4 regions of the Streptomyces sp. NPDC091272 genome follow, and region 1 is predicted to be linked to each of the others. Evidence: riboswitches for the same ligand, from Rfam matches in the RefSeq annotation. Region 1 holds a riboswitch; each other region holds the start of a gene.

Region 1 (4,193 bases):
TGGTCCTGTCCGGCGGGACTTTTGCCGGGCAGAGCAGCCCGCACCACATGAGAGACTGGTCTAGACAACCGTTAGAACATGAAGGGCAACACCATGGTTGAGCGCCGCGTCACCGTCGGCTGGGCCGAGGGCCTGCACGCCCGCCCCGCCTCCATCTTCGTCCGCGCCGTCACGGCGACCGGCGTCCCCGTCACCATCGCCAAGGCGGGCGGCAACCCGGTCAACGCCGCGTCGATGCTGGCGCTGCTGGGCCTGGGTGCGCAGGGCGGCGAGGAGATCGTTCTCGCTTCCGAGGCCGAAGGTGCGGACGCGGCTCTGGACCGTCTCGCGAAGCTGGTCGCCGAGGGCCTGGACGAGCTCCCCGAGACCGTCTGACCTTCTCGGGCCCCATTGGGCCGCGCCCGTACGGGCGAATTCTGCAGCGGAAGCCGCGGCACCCAGAATTCGGGGGCCGCGGCTTCTTTGCTGTCCCAGGGAATTGGGTGGGGGGCGCGGTTGCGTCCTGGGGAAAGTGGATTACGAAGATGTATGCGTGCCCGGAAATGTACGGAAGTCCTGTATACGGCCCTGTTGTTAAATCCGGCCGCCCGCCACGTTGACGGCATGTTGCGGAATCCTCATGCGGTACGAGGCCGTCGTCCGTTCCGCGTGCCGCGCGGTCAGCGCCCTGGCCCGGTCCGCGTCGCGCCTAACCACCGCGTCGACGATCGCACCGCGCTCCGCCCATGTCTCGGCGGGACGGGCCGCCCGTTCCGCCACGTACATCCAGGCGATCTTGTGCTGCAACTGGGTCAGCAGGGTGATGAGGCCGGGGCTGGCGGACGCCTGGGCGAGAGTCTCGTGGAACCAGCCGGTGAGGGCTCCCAGGTCCTCGCCCTCCGCCCGCCCGGCCCGCTCCTGCCCCAGCCTGACCAGCCCGCGGAGCACCTTGAGGTGCGCCTCCGTCCGCCGAACAGCCGCACGCGCCGCACCCAGCGGCTCCAGCAGCGCACGCATCTCCAGCAGGTCCCCGGCCTCCTGCGCGGTCGGCTCCGCGACGCAGGCGCCCGCGTGCCTGCGCAGGGTCACGAAGCCCTCGGCCTGGAGGGTGCGCAGCGCCTCGCGGACCGGGACGCGCGAGACGCCGTACCGGCGGGCCAGGACTTCCTCGGTGAGCCGGCTGCCCCGTGGCAGGACGCCGGACACGATGTCGTCGCGGATCGCCCTGCACACCGAATGCGCGGGAATGCGCATGACCCGACCTCCGTCTGCCCGCCGAAGCAATTCGTCAACCGCATTGCAACGTACGGGAATTACGGCGGAGTTGTCATGACGTCACGGAAACAATTCCGGTGCCGTCGGTGCACGCGATTTCTTCCGCCCCCTTGAGTAACCTCCGTACGCCTGGGCATGCCGAAGGCCCCGGCTCACGAGGAGCCGGGGCCTTCGGGACAATCCGCTCCCGATGGGAGCGGCAGGTTCGGTCAGACGCTGACGCCGTGGCCGCGCAGGTAGGCGACCGGGTCGATGTCCGAGCCGTACTCGGGCGAGGTACGGGCCTCGAAGTGCAGGTGCGGGCCCGTGGAGTTGCCCGTGGAGCCGGAGAGGGCTATCTGCTCGCCGGACGCGACGGACTGGCCGACGGAGACACCGATCGAGGAGAGGTGGCCGTACTGGGTGTACGAGCCGTCGTTCATCTTGATCACGATGTTGTTGCCGTACGCCCCGCCCCAGCCGGCCTCGACGACGGTGCCGGCGCCGACGGCGACGACGGAGGTGCCGGAGGCGGCGTGGAAGTCGACGCCCGAGTGGCTCCCGGAGGACCACAGCGAACCGCCGGACTGGTAGCCGGTGGAGACGTACGAGCCGGCGACGGGCAGCCGGAAGGCGTTGAGGCGCTTGCGCTCCGCCTCGCGGGCGGCGCGCTCGCGGTCCTCGCGCTCCTTCTTGGCCTTGGCCTCCGCCTTGCGCTTGGCCTCGGCCTTGCGCTCCGCCTCGGCCTTGCGCTCGGCCTCGGCCTTCTCGTAGGCCTGCTTCTGCGCGGTGGCCTGGGCCTCGACCTGGGCGGTGAGGGTCTCGGTCACGGAGTTCTCCATGACGACGGCGCGGATGGTGCCGGTGTCCTCCGCGGCCATGTCGTGCTCGGCGGCGATGGCCTGCGGGGCCAGCGTTCCGATGACACCGGTCGTGGTGAGGGCGGCGACTCCGGCGATTTTTGCGCTCTTGCGCGACAGCACGGAGGGACGCCGGTGCTTCCCGGCGGCACGGGTGAACGCCATGAAGTGGCTGTTTCCTTTCCTTCCTTCTCGCCTACCGGGTTAGCTGACGGGTTCGGAGCAGGAAGGTCTCCTACGGGCCCCACCGGCCCGATGAGGGCGATGGCGTCCGATTCACCCCAGGGACTGAGTGGGTCCCCGGCTCCCCAGGCTCGCGCCTGACGGGGACTCGGCGATGACTGCCCGGTGCCGCGGTTGCGACGCACTTCGACGGACAGCCGGACCGACGCTAAGCGGCACTTCTTTCAATCACCAAACAGACAGCCCCTTTTGTAACGGAGCCCACACGGCAGACAGGCAACCTCTCCAATAAATCGGACATAAGGGAGGACCCCGACGACCTGCCGGTCGCCGGGGCCCCTCTTGTCCTGATTTGTACGGGTTGACCGGCTGACCTTTGATCGGTCATCCGGTCAACCGGGCGCCGTCGACCGATCACCCTCAACGGTCTTCGCCGGCTGTTCTCCGTAGGCCGGTCAGCCCGTGACGACCGTGACCTCTCCGATGTCCAGTGCCCGTACGGCGTCCGCGATCCGCGCGGCGTCACCGACCAGAACCGTGACCAGCTTGTCCACCGGGAACGCGCTGACCACGGCCGCGGTCGCCTCCACGGTGCCGGTCGCGGCGAGCTTCGCGTACAGCTGCGCCTGGAAGTCGTCGGGCAGGTGCTGCTCGACCTGGTCGGCCAGGGTGGCCGCGACGGCCGAGGCCGTCTCGTACTTGAGCGGGGCGACGCCCACCAGGTTCTGCACGGCGACGTCACGCTCGGCGTCGGTGAGGCCCTCGGCCGCGAGCGTCCGCAGGACCTTCCAGAGGTCGTCCAGGGCGGGACCGGTGGACTCGGTGTCCACGGAGCCGCTGATGGCCAGCATGGCGGCCCCCGTGCCCTCCGCCGTGGAGCGCAGCACCTGGCCGAACGCGCGGACGCCGTAGGTGTAACCCTTCTCCTCGCGCAGGACGCGGTCCAGTCGCGAGGTGAGGGTGCCGCCGAGGCAGTACGTGCCGAGGACCTGGGCGGGCCAGACCCGGTCGTGCCGGTCGGCGCCGATGCGGCCGATCAGCAGCTGGGTCTGCACCGCGCCGGGGCGGTCCACGATGACCACCCGGCCGGTGTCGTCCGCGGTCACCGGCGTCGCCGGGCGCGGGGCGGCGGTGTTGCCCGTCCACTCCCCCAGCGTGTCGGCCAGGACGGCGTCCAGGTCGGTCTCGGTCAGGTCGCCGACCACCACGGCGGTGGCGGTGGCGGGCCGCACGTGCGCCTCGTAGAAGGCGCGGACGGCCGCGGAGTCGATGGCCTTGACCGTCTCCTCGGTGCCCTGGCGGGGCCGCGACATCCGCAGGTCCGCCGGGAAGAGCTCCTTGGAGAGCTGCTTGGCGGCCCGCCTGGACGGGTTGGCCGCCTCGTGCGGGAGCTCGTCGAGACGGTTGCGTACGAGGCGCTCGATCTCGGCGTCCGCGAACGCGGGGGCGCGCAGCGCGTCGGCGAGCAGCCCGAGCGCCTTGGGCAGCCGGGAGACCGGGACCTCCAGGGAGACCCGGACACCGGGGTGGTCGGCGAACGCGTCGAGGGTGGCGCCGCAGCGCTCCAGCTCGGCGGCGAACTCCTCGGCGGAGTGCTTGTCGGTGCCCTCGGTGAAGGCGCGCGACATGATCGTGGCCACGCCGTCCAGGCCCTTGGGTTCCGCCTCCAGCGGCGCCGCGAGGAAGACCTCGACGGCGACCAGCTTCTGGCCGGGGCGATCGCAGCGCAGCACGGTCAGGCCGTTGGCCAGGGCGCCGCGGTCGGGGGCCGGGAAGGCCCACGGGGTGGCGGGGCCCGCCTGCGGCTGCGGGTGGAACTGCATGTCGCTGGTCACAGCTGCGGTCTCCGTCACTGGTCCGCCCCTTCGTGCTGGTCTTCCTGTACGTCGTCGGCGGCCGTGCCGTCGGCGGACCCGG
Region 2 (4,193 bases), on a different contig from region 1:
GTCGCGACCTCGGCGCCGTGCGCCCCGGCCACCTCGTCGAGCGCGGTGAGGACCTTGCGGCCGCGCTCGGTCTCCAGGTGCTTGGCCGCGCCCTCGGCGCGCGCACTCTGCACCTCGCCGCCGTCCGCACGGTACTTGCCGGTCAGGAAGCCCGAGGCGAGCGCGAAGTACGGCACGGCCGCGAGACCGGCCTGCGAGGCGACCTCCTGGAGCTCGCCCTCGTAGGTGTCGCGCGAGACGAGGTTGTAGTGCGGCTGGAGCGCGGTGTACTTCGCCAGTCCCTCACGCTCGGCGAGGTCCAGCGACTCGCGCAGCCGGTCGGGGGAGATGTTGGAGGCGGCCACGGCCCGCACCTTGCCGTCCCGGACGAGCTGGTCGAGTGCGCCGACGATCTCCTCGACGGGCACGGAGGGGTCGTCGAAGTGGGTGTAGTAGAGGTCGATGTGATCGGTGCGCAGCCGCTGCAGCGACTCGTCGGCCGCGGCCTTGATGTTGGCGGCGGAGAGCCCCTTGTACGAGGGGTGGGCGCCGACCTTCGTGGCGATGACGACGTCGTCGCGGTTGCCGCGTGACGTCAGCCAGTCGCCAAGGACGCGCTCGGACTCGCCGCCCTCGTTGCCCGGGACCCAGGCGGAGTAGGAGTCGGCGGTGTCGATGAAGTTGCCGCCGCCCGCGGTGTACGCGTCGAGCACGGCGAAGGACCGGTCACGGTCGGCGGTCCACCCGAAGACGTTGCCGCCGAGGGCGAGGGGGAAGACATCGAGGCCGGAATTGCCCAGCGGGCGCAGGTGAGAGGTCATAACTGGATCAACCACCCGGCCCGCCGGAGCTATTCCGTGCATCACCCATCGATTCCGAAGGGCCGCCGGTCCCTCAGACCGTCGGCCCCACACCGTCAGGTGCTCGGACCTCCGGTCCCTCGGACCGGACGTCCCTCAGACCGTCAGGCCCTTGCCGCGCAGCCAGGCTGCGGGGTCGATGCCGTCGCCGCCGGGCGTGTGCACCTCAAGGTGCAGATGCGGGCCGGTGACGTTGCCGGTGGCGCCGACGTTGCCGATGGTCTGCCCGGTCGAGACCTCGCCGCCCGCCGTGACGTTCATCTGCGAGAGGTGGCAGTACCAGATCTCGGTGCCGTCATCGAGTTCCAGCACGATCCGGTAGCCGTACGAGCCCGAGTAGCCCGCGGACTTGATCGTCCCGCCGTGCACGGCCTTGGCGGGCGTGCCCGTCGGGGCGGCGAAGTCGAGACCGGTGTGGTGCCCGGAGGACCACATCGAACCGGACTGTCCGAAGGTGGAGGTGAGGGTGTACGAGGAGGTGGGCAGCGAGTAGCTGGCGGCCAGCTTGGCGAGCCGCTCGGCCTCAGCCTTCGCCTCGGCCTCCGCCTTGGCCTTCGCCGCTGCCTTCGCCTCGGCCTCGCGCTTCGCCTGTTCGGCCTTCTCCGCCTTGGCGTCTGCCTGGGCCCGCTGCTTCTTGGCCTCGGCCTCGGCGTCCTTGACCGCCTGCTCACGGGCGGCCTCGTGCGCGGCCTCGTCGGCGACGGACCGCTGCTGCTCGGCCTGGTTGAGGATCCGGGCCCGCAGGCTCTCGCCCGCACCGGGGGTCTGCCCGGCAGCCGGAGCGGCCGGGTCCGGGGCCGGAACGGAGGCCGTCACCGAAGCCGTGGCGGACCCGACGTCGGCGCCGGTCCCCGAATCCGGGACCAGCGCCCCCACGCCCGGCAGCGACTCGGCGTCCGGCAGCGAGTCCGCGAGCGACTCCAGGGAGTCGGTGAGCTGGTCGGGCAGCGAGATGGAGACGGCCGGCTTCTCCTGGGCGGTGGCGATCCCGCCGGCGCCGACGGCGGCGATGACGCCGACTCCGAGCACCGTGGAGCTACGGGCCAGGGAGCCGCGCTGCTTGGCGACGCGGTGCTTGCCACGGACCGGAACGAGAGAGTCCTCGGTGGGGTTCCACTCCTCGGCCGAGGCGGCGGGAGCACCGAAGGAGCCCGCGGGGAACGCAGCTTTGGCGGGGAACGCGTCCCCGCCGGAGAATCCGTCACCCGCAGCGAACGCGTCGGCCGGTCCGTCGAACTTCGCGAAGCCGTCGGCTGGGCCGCTCATCGGGCCGTCCGTGTCGCTCGGGACGCCGTACGCCTCGTACGAAAAAGCGGGGGCCGCGAACGCGGGGGCCGCGGAGGGGGCCGAGAGAGCGGGGACCGGGGGTATGGGGGCAGGCCTGTTGGACGCCACTGGGGCGCGCTCCTTTCCTTCCTTCTCGCCTACCGGGTTAGCTGACGGGTTCGGAGCAGGAAGGTCTCCTACGGGCCAGGTTCGACCCGATTCACCCCAATTGGTGGTTCCCCGGTTTCCACATGGAATTCGGCGCACGCGCACGGCGCCGTCTCTGACGACGGCTGGGACGACCGCGCTGCGTTATCGAACGTTAATAGACACACAAGTGGAATTCCAAGCCGATCCAAGTGATCGTTAACGCCGCGCAGGCGGTCATGGCCGGTGCATACAGCTGGATATGACAGCAAATCAGGACGACACAGCAGCCCCTCGCTTCACCCGGTTCCCGACCCGCAAACCCTCCGTACCTGATAGATCGTCAATTGTTACGCGGAGGGCTCCCCCACCGGCACAGCCGGTAACGACCCGTGGCCCCCGTGTACACCGGCACCCACCCAGCGCTCACGGACGCTCAAGGGCGCTTCACGATCTCCACGGTCCGCCGCGGCTCCGACTGCCCCACCCCGGGGCGGCCCACCGCGAGCAGTGCCATGTCGTCCGTCTGCTTGCCGCCCGTGTGCACCCGCACGTCACTGGTCAGCGCGTCCAGCACGGCGTCGGGCCCGGGAAAGAGCGAGTGCCGCAGCCGGACCGCCGGGTCGTAGAAGACCCCTTCCGCGTTCCGGGCCTCGGAGAGGCCGTCAGTGTAGAAGACAAGGGTCGAACCCTCGGGGTAACGGAACTCCCGCGCCCGGTCCGGCCAGGACCCCAGCTCCCCCATCCCCAGCGGCAGCGCGAACTCCGTGGGTTGCAGCACGTCCAGCGCACCGTCCGCGTACAGCAGCAACGGCTCGGGGTGCCCGCGGTTCACCAGCCGTACGATCCCGGCGCCGCGCGGAATCTCGGCGAGCACCGCCGTCGTGAACCCCTCCAGCGCGTCCAGCCCTTCCCTGCGCCGCCCCTCGCGCGCCAGCGCCCGCTCCAGCCGCTGGGCGACGCCCTCCAGACAGCTCTCCGTCTCGGCCACCTCCCGGAAGGCGCCCACCACCACCGCGACCGCCTCGACGGCCTCCAGCCCCTTGCCCCGTACATCCCCCACGACCAGCCGCACCCCGTACGCGGTGTCCTGCACGGCGAACAGATCGCCCCCGATGAATGCGTCAGCCTCGGCCGCCTTGTAGCGGGCGGCCACCTCCAGCCCGCCGATCCTGGCCGGCGGGGTGGGCACGACGGCCCGCTGCGCCGCCTCCGCGATGACCCGCGCCGACGCCAGCTGCCGGTCGCTCTTGCGTACCACTCTGTTGATCAGGATCGCGAGCACGGACACCGTCAGCACGGTCAGCAGCTCGGTGAGGCCGACCACGGTGGTCAGCGCGTCGTTGGCGATCCGCAGCCCCAGCACGGCGAGCACGGAGGCACACGCGGTCAGCGCGGTGTTGGTCAGCGAGAAGAAGGGTGCGGCCACCAGGGGGGCCGCGGCGAACAGCGGCGAGGAGGTGAAGTTGGACGGCGTGAGCGCGTCGTAGAGGAGACCGCCCGCAATCATCAGCGCGGGCAGCGCCCGCACGAACCGCCGCGTCTTCCTGCCACGCCCGCCGCCCGCGGGACCGGCGCCGCCCCGGCCCCCGGCCCAGCCCCTCGCTCCGGCGCCGCCGCTCTCCCGCCCGTACCCCACCACCGTCAGTTCTCCTGCCCAGGTCCGCACCGGGTGCGGACGGTACCGCTCCCCACCCAGGCTGGCCGGAGCCGCGCCGTACGGCGAATCGGCATCGGCCAAGTGGGGGACGGAAGCCCGGTCCCTACCCACGACGACCCAACGCGGAAGGCCCGGAACTCTTTCGAGTTCCGGGCCTTCCGTGTGCACTACTTCTTCAGTAGCGGGGACAGGATTTGAACCTGCGACCTCTGGGTTATGAGCCCAGCGAGCTACCGAGCTGCTCCACCCCGCGTCGGTAAACACAACCCTACGCCATCCGG
Region 3 (4,193 bases), on a different contig from region 1:
AACGGGGTCTACGCGCTCCTGCGCAACCCCGGCCAGCGGGCCCGTCTCCAGCAGGCCCTCGCCGAGGGCGACGATTCCCTGCTCGCCACCGGTGTCGAGGAACTCCTGCGCTACGACGGCCCGGTCGAGCTCGCCACCTGGCGGTACGCCACCGAGGAGCTGACCCTGGGGGGTGCGGACATCGCCGTCGGTGACCCCGTGCTCGTCGTGCTCGCGGCGGCCGACCGGGACCCCGAGCGGTTCCACGATCCGGACACCCTCGATCTCAGCCGTCGGGACAACCAGCACCTGGGCTACGGGCACGGCATCCACTACTGCCTCGGTGCGCCGCTGGCCCGGCTTGAGGCGAGGACCGCGCTCGCGACCCTGCTGACCCGGCTTCCTGACCTGGAACTCGCGGGAGATCCTGCCGATTTGCGGTGGCGTGGCGGGCTCATCATGCGTGGACTGCGCACCTTGCCGGTCGAGTTCGGGGAAGCCGTACCGGTGCCGGTGACTGACGGCTCATCAGTGATGTGACCTTCGCGTGATCTGCACTGCACCGACTTGTGACGGGTGTTCGACTGCGGCTACGTTCACGGGCGACCCGGCAGTTACGACCTGAGGCCCGGTCACCGTCAGCTGAAAGGCAACCGCATGCGCTCCGGGAACGGTAAACACCGCCGCCCGCGTCAGGCACCCGCTCTCGTCGTCGCGGCCGGGGTGACCGGATCCGCACTCGCGATTCCGCTCCTGGGCGCCACCAGCGCCGGTGCGGTCGAGTCGAACACGTGGGACCGGGTCGCTGAGTGCGAGAGCGGTGGCATGTGGAGTGCCGACCTCGGCAACGGCTATTACGGCGGGCTCCAGTTCTCCCAGGAGCAGTGGGACCGGTTCGGTGGCGGTGCGTACGCCCCGCGGCCCGACCTGGCCAGCCGTTCGCAGCAGATCAAGATCGCCGAGAAGGTGTTCGCGGCCCAGGGCCCGAAGGCCTGGCCGAGCTGTTCCGTCGTCTCCGGGCTCACCCCCGGCGGCGGCTCCGGTTCCGGTTCCGGTTCGGGCGGTGTGGACGCCGCCGACCCCGGTACGGACACCCAGGCGCCGGCCACGCCCCCGGCGGGCTCCGTGAAGCCGGACCCCGGCGCGCCGGCCCATCGCGACACCCCGCGCGCGGACAGGAGTGGTGACGCCGACGCCGGGGCCACCACTGCCACCCCGGGCGCCCCCGTGGGCGGGCAGCCCACCGAGCCGGCGGCCGGCTCCAGCATCGGGCCCAGCGACGGGCCCGGCGCCGCGCAGCCGCCCGCCGGTACCGCCACGCCAGAAGCCACGCCCGGTACCGCCACGCCCGGTACGCAGGACCCGGGTGCACAGGGTTCCGGTGCCGCCTCCCCGGACGCGACCGCGACACCCGACGCCTCCGCCACCACCGACCCCTCGGCCACCGGCCAGGGCAAGCACCGCGGCGGGCCGGCGCCCGAGAACTCCGCGCCCGTATCGGACAATTCGTCCGGTAGTGGTGAGGGGGAGGAGCGGGAGACGGGTCGTCATGCCTCCCGTGGCGGCGACAAGGGCGGCGAGGCGCCCGCGCCCGGCGACTACACCGTCCGGCCCGGCGACAACCTCTGGCACATCGCCGACGAGGCCGAGGTGCCCGGTGGCTGGCCGGCGCTCTACGAGGCCAACCGCAAGGCCGTGGGCGACGATCCCGACCTCATCAAGCCTGGCCAGAGCCTCGATCTGAGTGAGAAGCAGGCCGTAAACCCGGGTAGTTAGAGGCCTTATGTCCGGTTCTGCGCAAGTGAGACATGAGTCTCTCTGCCCCAACTGGCGTGTCCCTGCCCGATGGTCCCGTTGTGTCCCCTCTGACCTGCGTAAACAACAGTGCAGTGGGGGCAAGTAGGGGTCGAATGTCCCCGATGTGCCTCTTTGAACATCGGGGACACCTGTGATTACGGTCGTCCTCGCTCGCCACCGGTGAGCACCGGAGCCCGTCACGCCGAATCCTGCCGGCGGGTCCCGGGAGCAGTCGTCGCGTAAGCGCCGTAGGCAGGAGCGGGGGACCCAAGGTAAGTGCCGGGCCCGGACGTTGAGAGACGTGTGGGAACGGCTTGGGGTGAAGCCGACGAAACGGAACGACGCAGCGATGCGGCGGTCCGGACCGGAGGCCGGGCGAACTCACAGCCCGAACCCGACAGCTCACCTCGAAGGCGTCGGTGAGGGGATTTCCATGTCGCTTTTCAGCAAGGGCAAGCACCGCCGTTCGTCCAAGGCCACCCGGGTCGTCACTCTCGCGGGTGTCGCCGGCGTCGCGGTCGCCGCTCCGCTGATGGGGGCCTCGTCGGCCTCCGCCGCCTCCGTCGACACCTGGGACGCTGTCGCCCAGTGCGAGTCCGGCGGCAACTGGTCCATCAACACGGGCAACGGCTACTACGGTGGCCTGCAGTTTACCAACTCCTCCTGGGCCGCCGCCGGTGGTACCCAGTACGCGCCGCGCGCCGACCAGGCCACCAAGAGCCAGCAGATCGCGGCGGCCGAGAAGCTGCTCGACATCCAGGGCCCGGGTGCCTGGGCCTGCGCGGGCGCCGGCAACCTCAGCAACGACGGTGTCGACCCGGGCGTCAGCACCGGCTCCGACGACGCCCCGAAGCAGGAGTCCGCTCCCAAGCAGGAGTCGGCTCCCCAGCAGGAGCAGCGCTCCGAGGCGCCCGCCGCCTCCCGCAGCGAGCACCGCTCGGTGCCCAAGGTCGAGTCCAAGGCCGGCGGCCCGATCAAGAAGGGTGACGGCGAGTACAAGGTCAAGTCCGGCGACACCCTCTCGAAGATCGCCGAGGCCAAGCACGTCAAGGGTGGCTGGCAGCACATCGCGGACCTGAATGAGGACGTCGTCTCCGACGCCGACCTCATCTTCCCGGGTCAGCAGCTCCACCTGAGCTGACCCCGCGGGGATCCCGGCGGCCCACCCCCGCCCGGTTCCCGCCCCGTGGGGCGGACGGCCCACCCCCGTCCGCCCCGCACACCGGACCCCGGCCGGGCGCGACTTCCCCCCAGTACGCGCCGGGCCGGGGCCCTTTTGTGTCCACGTCCCCTCATATGTGCAGAGTCCCGTGCGACGCATGGTGACGAGGTCCGTGACACATGGCGACGGCCGTTGGGCTGTTCGTCCTGTATTACAGGCATTCGGGCATCTTTTCGTCCCAGCGGGCGGTCGATCGGCCGGTTGATGCCTCCGGGCCGGTTAGGCTCATGTCGCAAGGCCGAAAGCGACCCTGCACGTGCGCCCGTCCATCGGGCGCGCCCCTCAGCGTCACATCCCATAAGGAGATGCTCGTGCCGTCCATCGACGTCGTCGTAGCCCGGGAAATCCTGGACTCCCGAGGCAACCCCACGGTCGAGGTCGAGGTCGGCCTCGACGACGGCAGCACCGGTCGTGCTGCTGTTCCGTCCGGCGCCTCGACCGGTGCCTTCGAAGCCATCGAGCTTCGTGACGGGGACCCGAACCGTTACATGGGCAAGGGTGTCGAGAAGGCCGTCCTCGCCGTCATCGAGCAGATCGGCCCGGAGCTCGTCGGCTACGACGCGACCGAGCAGCGCCTGATCGACCAGGCGATGTTCGACCTCGACGCCACCGAGAACAAGGGCTCCCTCGGCGCCAACGCCATCCTGGGTGTCTCCCTCGCCGTCGCGCACGCCGCGTCCGAGGCCTCGGACCTGCCGCTGTTCCGCTACCTCGGCGGCCCGAACGCGCACCTGCTGCCCGTCCCGATGATGAACATCCTCAACGGTGGGTCGCACGCCGACTCCAACGTCGACATCCAGGAGTTCATGATCGCTCCGATCGGCGCGGAGTCCTTCTCCGAGGCCCTTCGCTGGGGCGCCGAGGTCTACCACACCCTCAAGAAGGTGCTGAAGACCAAGGGCCTGTCCACCGGCCTGGGCGACGAGGGCGGCTTCGCCCCGAACCTGGAGTCCAACCGCGCCGCGCTCGACCTCATCGTCGAGGCCATCACGCAGGCCGGTTACATCCCCGGCGAGCAGATCGCGCTCGCCCTCGACGTCGCCGCCTCCGAGTTCTACAAGGACGGCAAGTACGAGTTCGAGGGCGCGTCCCGCTCGGCAGCCGAGATGACCGAGTACTACGAGGAGCTCGTCTCGGCGTACCCGATGGTCTCCATCGAGGACCCGCTGTACGAGGACGACTGGGCCGGCTGGCA
Region 4 (4,193 bases), 860 kb from region 1:
CTGCACGACTGGGACGGGCTCGCCGAGCACCACCGCGCCTTCGCGCTCCGCGCCGACCTGGTGTTCCTGAGCGCGGCCGGGGCGGGGACGCGGATCGGCGACGTGATGCGGGAGATCCTTCGCGAGGGCCGGGCCGAGGCGGTCGTGGCGACCGCGGGTGCGGGCGGTTCGTACCTGCTGACCCGTGACGGCGGCAGCACCCCGCGGCCGGTGCCCGCGAGTGTCCCGCCCGGACCTGTGGTGGACTCCAACGGCGCCGGCGACGCCTATGTCTCCGGATTCCTGTACGGGCGCCTGGCCGGACGCAGCCTTGAGGAGTGCGCCAGGCTCGGCGCGCTGGCCGGTGCGTACGCCTGCACGGTCGCGGGCAACACGTCCCTGATCTGCGAGGACGAACTGCTCGCGGGGGCAGGCGACCCGTCGGCCTGAGCACGGCAGGCCGGAACCGCCGTCAGAGCGGCAGCAGGTCGGGCCGCTTGGCCGCCACGTGGTCGCCGGAGCTCTCGCCGCGCAGCCTTCGGCCGATCCACGGCACCAGGTGCTCGCGGGCCCAGTCGATGTTGTCCCGGCGCGCCTCGACCCTGCGGCGCGGCGCCATAGGCGGCCACGGCTGGTCGGGGTCGGCCGGGATGTCCAGGCCGAGTACCTGACCGGCCCGCAGCGCCACCCGGGTGTGCCCCTCGGCCGACAGGTGCAACCGGTCGGAGTCCCAGGCGCGCCGGTCCTGCACGGACCGCAGCGACCACAGGTCCAGGACCGGGCAGCCGTAGCGGTCCGCGATGGAGCGTACGTGCGCCGAGTAGATGGCGGCCTTGCCACGCATGTGGCGCAGTACGGGGACGCCGCGGGTGTCGAACCCGGTGGTGACCATGACCGTGCCGACGGCCGAGGTCAGGTCGGCGACGGCCTTCTCGAACCGCTCGGCGACGTCGTCGGGGTCGCTGCCCGGCCGGATGATGTCGTTGCCGCCCGCGCAGAAGCTGACCAGGTCGGGGGCCAGCTGCCTGGCCCGCGGGACCTGCTCGGCCACGATCTGGTCGAGGAGCTTGCCGCGGACGGCGAGGTTCGCGTAACGGAAGGTGTGCTCGGGTACCCGGTCGTCGAGGAGGACGGCCAGCCGGTCGGCCCAGCCGGTGAACGCGCCGCCGGGACCGGGGTCGCCGACCCCTTCGGTGAAGCTGTCCCCGATCGCCGCGTACGACCCGATGGTGCCTGCGTTGAATGATCTCGAATCGTCTGCCACGTCGACACATCCTCCACTTCGGCAAGTGACCTACGCCACCGTAGGGAGGGGTTGACGGTGGGTGAGATATGCCACCGGTCAAGATTCATTCAACTCGGAATACATGATCCGCACCGCGCGGACGGACCTCGCCCCGCACCCGGGGACGGTACGCGGACGGACCTCGCCCCCGCACCGGGGGACGGTACGGGGGCGAGGGGGGCGTGCGTGCGCCGGACGGGCCGGTGGTGGGGGGACGCACTTACGCGGGGCGGCCCGGGGCCGCCCGTGGGCGTGCGGTCAGAGCGACACGCCGTGGCCGCGCAGGTAGGCCAGCGGGTCGACGTCCGAGCCGTAGCCGGGACCGGTGCGGATCTCGAAGTGCAGGTGCGGTCCGGTGGAATTGCCGGTCGAGCCGGAGTAGCCGATCTGCTGGCCGCCGGAGACGCTCTGACCGGAGCGGACGTTCAGCGCGGACAGGTGTCCGTACTGCGAGTAGCGGCCGTCGGAGTGCTGGATGACGATCTCGTTGCCGTACGCGCCGCCCCAGCCCGCGGAGACGACGGTGCCCGCACCGACGGCCTGGACCGGGGTGCCCGAGGAGGCGCGGAAGTCGACACCGGTGTGGTAACCGCTGGACCAGCTGCCGCCGAAGGCGCGGTACGGGGTGGAGACGCCGGCCTGGACGGGCGCGGTGAAGCCGGAACCGGAGCTCTGCTTGCGCTCGACGGGAGCGGAACTCTGCTTGCGCTCCTCGGTCCGCTTCTCGGTGCGCTGCTCCGTGCGCTGCTCGACGCGCTTCTCGGTGCGCTCGGCCTGCTGGCGCGGCGCGGGCGCCGTGGCCTTCGTCCCGTGCGCGGCGTCGCGGGAGTCACCCGACCCCGCGGGCGCCTTGCCACCGAGGGTGAGCTTCATGCCGGGAAGGATCAGCGACGGGTCCTCGCCGACGACCGACTCGTTGTCCGTGTACAGCTTCTGCCAGCCGCCGCGCACGCTCTCCGCCGCGGCGATCTTCGACAGGTTGTCGCCGGTGACCACGGAGTACGTGCGGTTGCCGGTCTTCTTGGCGTCGGCCTGCGGCGCGGCGGCCGGGAGGTGGGCCGTCCGCTGCTGGGGCAGCTGCTTGAGCAGTGCCTTCTGCGGCTGGGCGACGGGAGCGGCGCCCTTGTCGGCCGCGTGCGCGCCGGTGGCTCCGATCAGCGGGAGCGCCAGTGCGGCGCCGCCCGTACCCGCGGCGACGAAGCCACGGGTGAGCGTGGAGCTGGACTTGGGGCGGCGGTGCTTACCCTTTGCAGGCATGACGGATTCCTCTCCGGCGCCTGCGAGGTGAGCTGTCGGGTTCGGGCTGGAGATGCCCGGCCGCACTCCCTGAGGAGTACGGCTTCACCCCGAGCCGGACCGGCGGACGAGCGCTTCCGGTTCCGGCGTACTACCTGGGTCCCCCGCTCCTGCCACACGAAGAAGTCATGGGTGCGGATTCCGAGCGGTGGCAGGATTCGGCGGTCCACCCGGATTGACGGTGACCGTAAGCGAGTGCGGACCTTCCGAACAAGCCGTTCTCTTCTTCTCCTTTCCCTCGGCACTCCTTCTTCACGGCTCTCCCTGTGATCCATTTCCGTCACTGCCGTCATCAGCCGCCCCTGGCCTGCCATTTGACGGCCCGTGGGACCAGGGCCACCGCTCCGTATGATTCTGCTCACTCCGCCCCGTACCGGGGCAACTTGGGTGCCTAAGGCACCTATTTCGGCGGGTCATGTCGTATCGTCTGTCCGTGCCGCCGTCGGCACTCTCCGGGCCGGCGTACGACCGTGTGAGGAGCACTCGTGACGCAGCAGGTATCGCCGTCGGCCGAGCCCGACCTGGCAGGAGTACGGAACTGCCGGGACGTGGGCGGCCTGCCGACCGAGGACGGTCGCACGGTGCGGCACGGACGGCTCTTCCGCAGCGGCCACCTGGCGCACGCCACCGCCGAGGACGCGGCGTTCCTGCGTTCACTGGGGCTTCACACCGTCTTCGACTTCCGCAATGCCGCGGACCAGGCGATGGAGGGGCCCGACATCGAGCTCGCCGGGGTGCGGAACGTGAACATCCCGCTCAGCGACCCGGCGGACGGCGCCGAGTTCTGGCGGATGGTGCGTGACGGCAACATCGACCAGCTGCGCGAGATCCTCGACGACGGCAAGGCCGCCGCCCGCATGAGCGGTTCGTACCGGCGGATGATCCTGGACCGCACGGCGGACCACAGCCGGGTCCTGCACGCCCTCGCCGAGGACAGCGTGCCCGCCCTGATGCACTGTGCGGCCGGCAAGGACCGGGCGGGCCTGGCGGTCGTGGTGACCCTCCTGGCGGTCGGCGTCGAGCGGGAGGCGATAGTCGCGGACTACGTCAAGTCGAACGACCCGCACCGCCGCTACAAGGTGCGCCGCAGCAGCAGCTCCCCGGAGGCGACGAACGAGGAGGTGATGGTTCTGCTCGCACCGCTCTTCGACGCCCGCGCCGACTACCTGGAGGCGGCCTTCGCCGCCATCGCGGACACGTGGGGCGACACCGAGACCTACCTGACGCAGGGCCTGAAGCTCACGCCGCAGACCCGCGAGGCACTGCGCGAGCGGCTCACCGCATAGCCCGCCCCTCCGGAACACGACCCGCCCCGCCCTGCCCGGGACACGACCCGCCCCCGGCCCTCCGGAACACAACTCGCCCCCGCCCCGCCGGGACACGGCGGCAAGCGGCCTCGCCCCGCCCTGCCGGGGCACGGCGCCGAGCGGCCCCGGCCGCCGTCCGAACCGCCTCAGCCCTTGCCCCCGAGGGTGAACAGCAGATAGACGAAGGCCGCGAAGACGTGGCCCACCGCGACGTACAGGAAGACCCGCAGCACCAGCCCGCGCGGCGCCCGGTCCTCGACGAAACCGAGCACACCGGGCCGGCCCGCCCCGTCGTTCCAGTCGGCCTTGCGGCCGGCGTCGTGCCT

What was found. Region 1 has a riboswitch for cyclic di-AMP ahead of ACIQM4_RS00420 (M23 family metallopeptidase). Riboswitches for the same ligand answer to the same signal wherever they lie in the genome.
Region 2: linked by a shared signal. The riboswitch ahead of ACIQM4_RS12980 (M23 family metallopeptidase) and the one ahead of ACIQM4_RS00420 (M23 family metallopeptidase) in region 1 are both predicted to bind cyclic di-AMP.
Region 3: linked by a shared signal. The riboswitch ahead of ACIQM4_RS15230 (transglycosylase family protein) and the one ahead of ACIQM4_RS00420 (M23 family metallopeptidase) in region 1 are both predicted to bind cyclic di-AMP.
Region 4: linked by a shared signal. The riboswitch ahead of ACIQM4_RS03970 (peptidoglycan DD-metalloendopeptidase family protein) and the one ahead of ACIQM4_RS00420 (M23 family metallopeptidase) in region 1 are both predicted to bind cyclic di-AMP.

The regions. Positions count from the first base shown of each region.
Region 1 covers NZ_JBIVVC010000001.1:111,323-115,515, reverse strand. Annotated here, with positions in the region: gene ACIQM4_RS00430 (HPr family phosphocarrier protein) at 94-375, shown strand; gene ACIQM4_RS00425 (GntR family transcriptional regulator) at 574-1,233, opposite strand; gene ACIQM4_RS00420 (M23 family metallopeptidase) at 1,464-2,258, opposite strand; cyclic di-AMP (ydaO/yuaA leader) riboswitch at 2,272-2,440, opposite strand; gene ACIQM4_RS00415 (M16 family metallopeptidase) at 2,732-4,099, opposite strand; gene ACIQM4_RS00410 (M16 family metallopeptidase) at 4,126-4,193, opposite strand, start outside.
Region 2 covers NZ_JBIVVC010000003.1:804,064-808,256, reverse strand. Annotated here, with positions in the region: gene ACIQM4_RS12985 (aldo/keto reductase) at 1-800, opposite strand, end outside; gene ACIQM4_RS12980 (M23 family metallopeptidase) at 936-2,234, opposite strand; cyclic di-AMP (ydaO/yuaA leader) riboswitch at 2,246-2,379, opposite strand; gene ACIQM4_RS12975 (PP2C family protein-serine/threonine phosphatase) at 2,689-3,993, opposite strand; tRNA gene ACIQM4_RS12970 (tRNA-Met) at 4,092-4,165, opposite strand.
Region 3 covers NZ_JBIVVC010000004.1:479,403-483,595, forward strand. Annotated here, with positions in the region: gene ACIQM4_RS15220 (cytochrome P450) at 1-519, shown strand, start outside; gene ACIQM4_RS15225 (transglycosylase family protein) at 637-1,755, shown strand; cyclic di-AMP (ydaO/yuaA leader) riboswitch at 2,011-2,207, shown strand; gene ACIQM4_RS15230 (transglycosylase family protein) at 2,210-2,917, shown strand; gene eno (phosphopyruvate hydratase) at 3,304-4,193, shown strand, end outside.
Region 4 covers NZ_JBIVVC010000001.1:972,734-976,926, reverse strand. Annotated here, with positions in the region: gene ACIQM4_RS03980 (carbohydrate kinase family protein) at 1-429, shown strand, start outside; gene ACIQM4_RS03975 (SGNH/GDSL hydrolase family protein) at 452-1,243, opposite strand; gene ACIQM4_RS03970 (peptidoglycan DD-metalloendopeptidase family protein) at 1,523-2,521, opposite strand; cyclic di-AMP (ydaO/yuaA leader) riboswitch at 2,526-2,734, opposite strand; gene ACIQM4_RS03965 (tyrosine-protein phosphatase) at 3,046-3,846, shown strand; gene ACIQM4_RS03960 (DUF6126 family protein) at 4,014-4,193, opposite strand, start outside.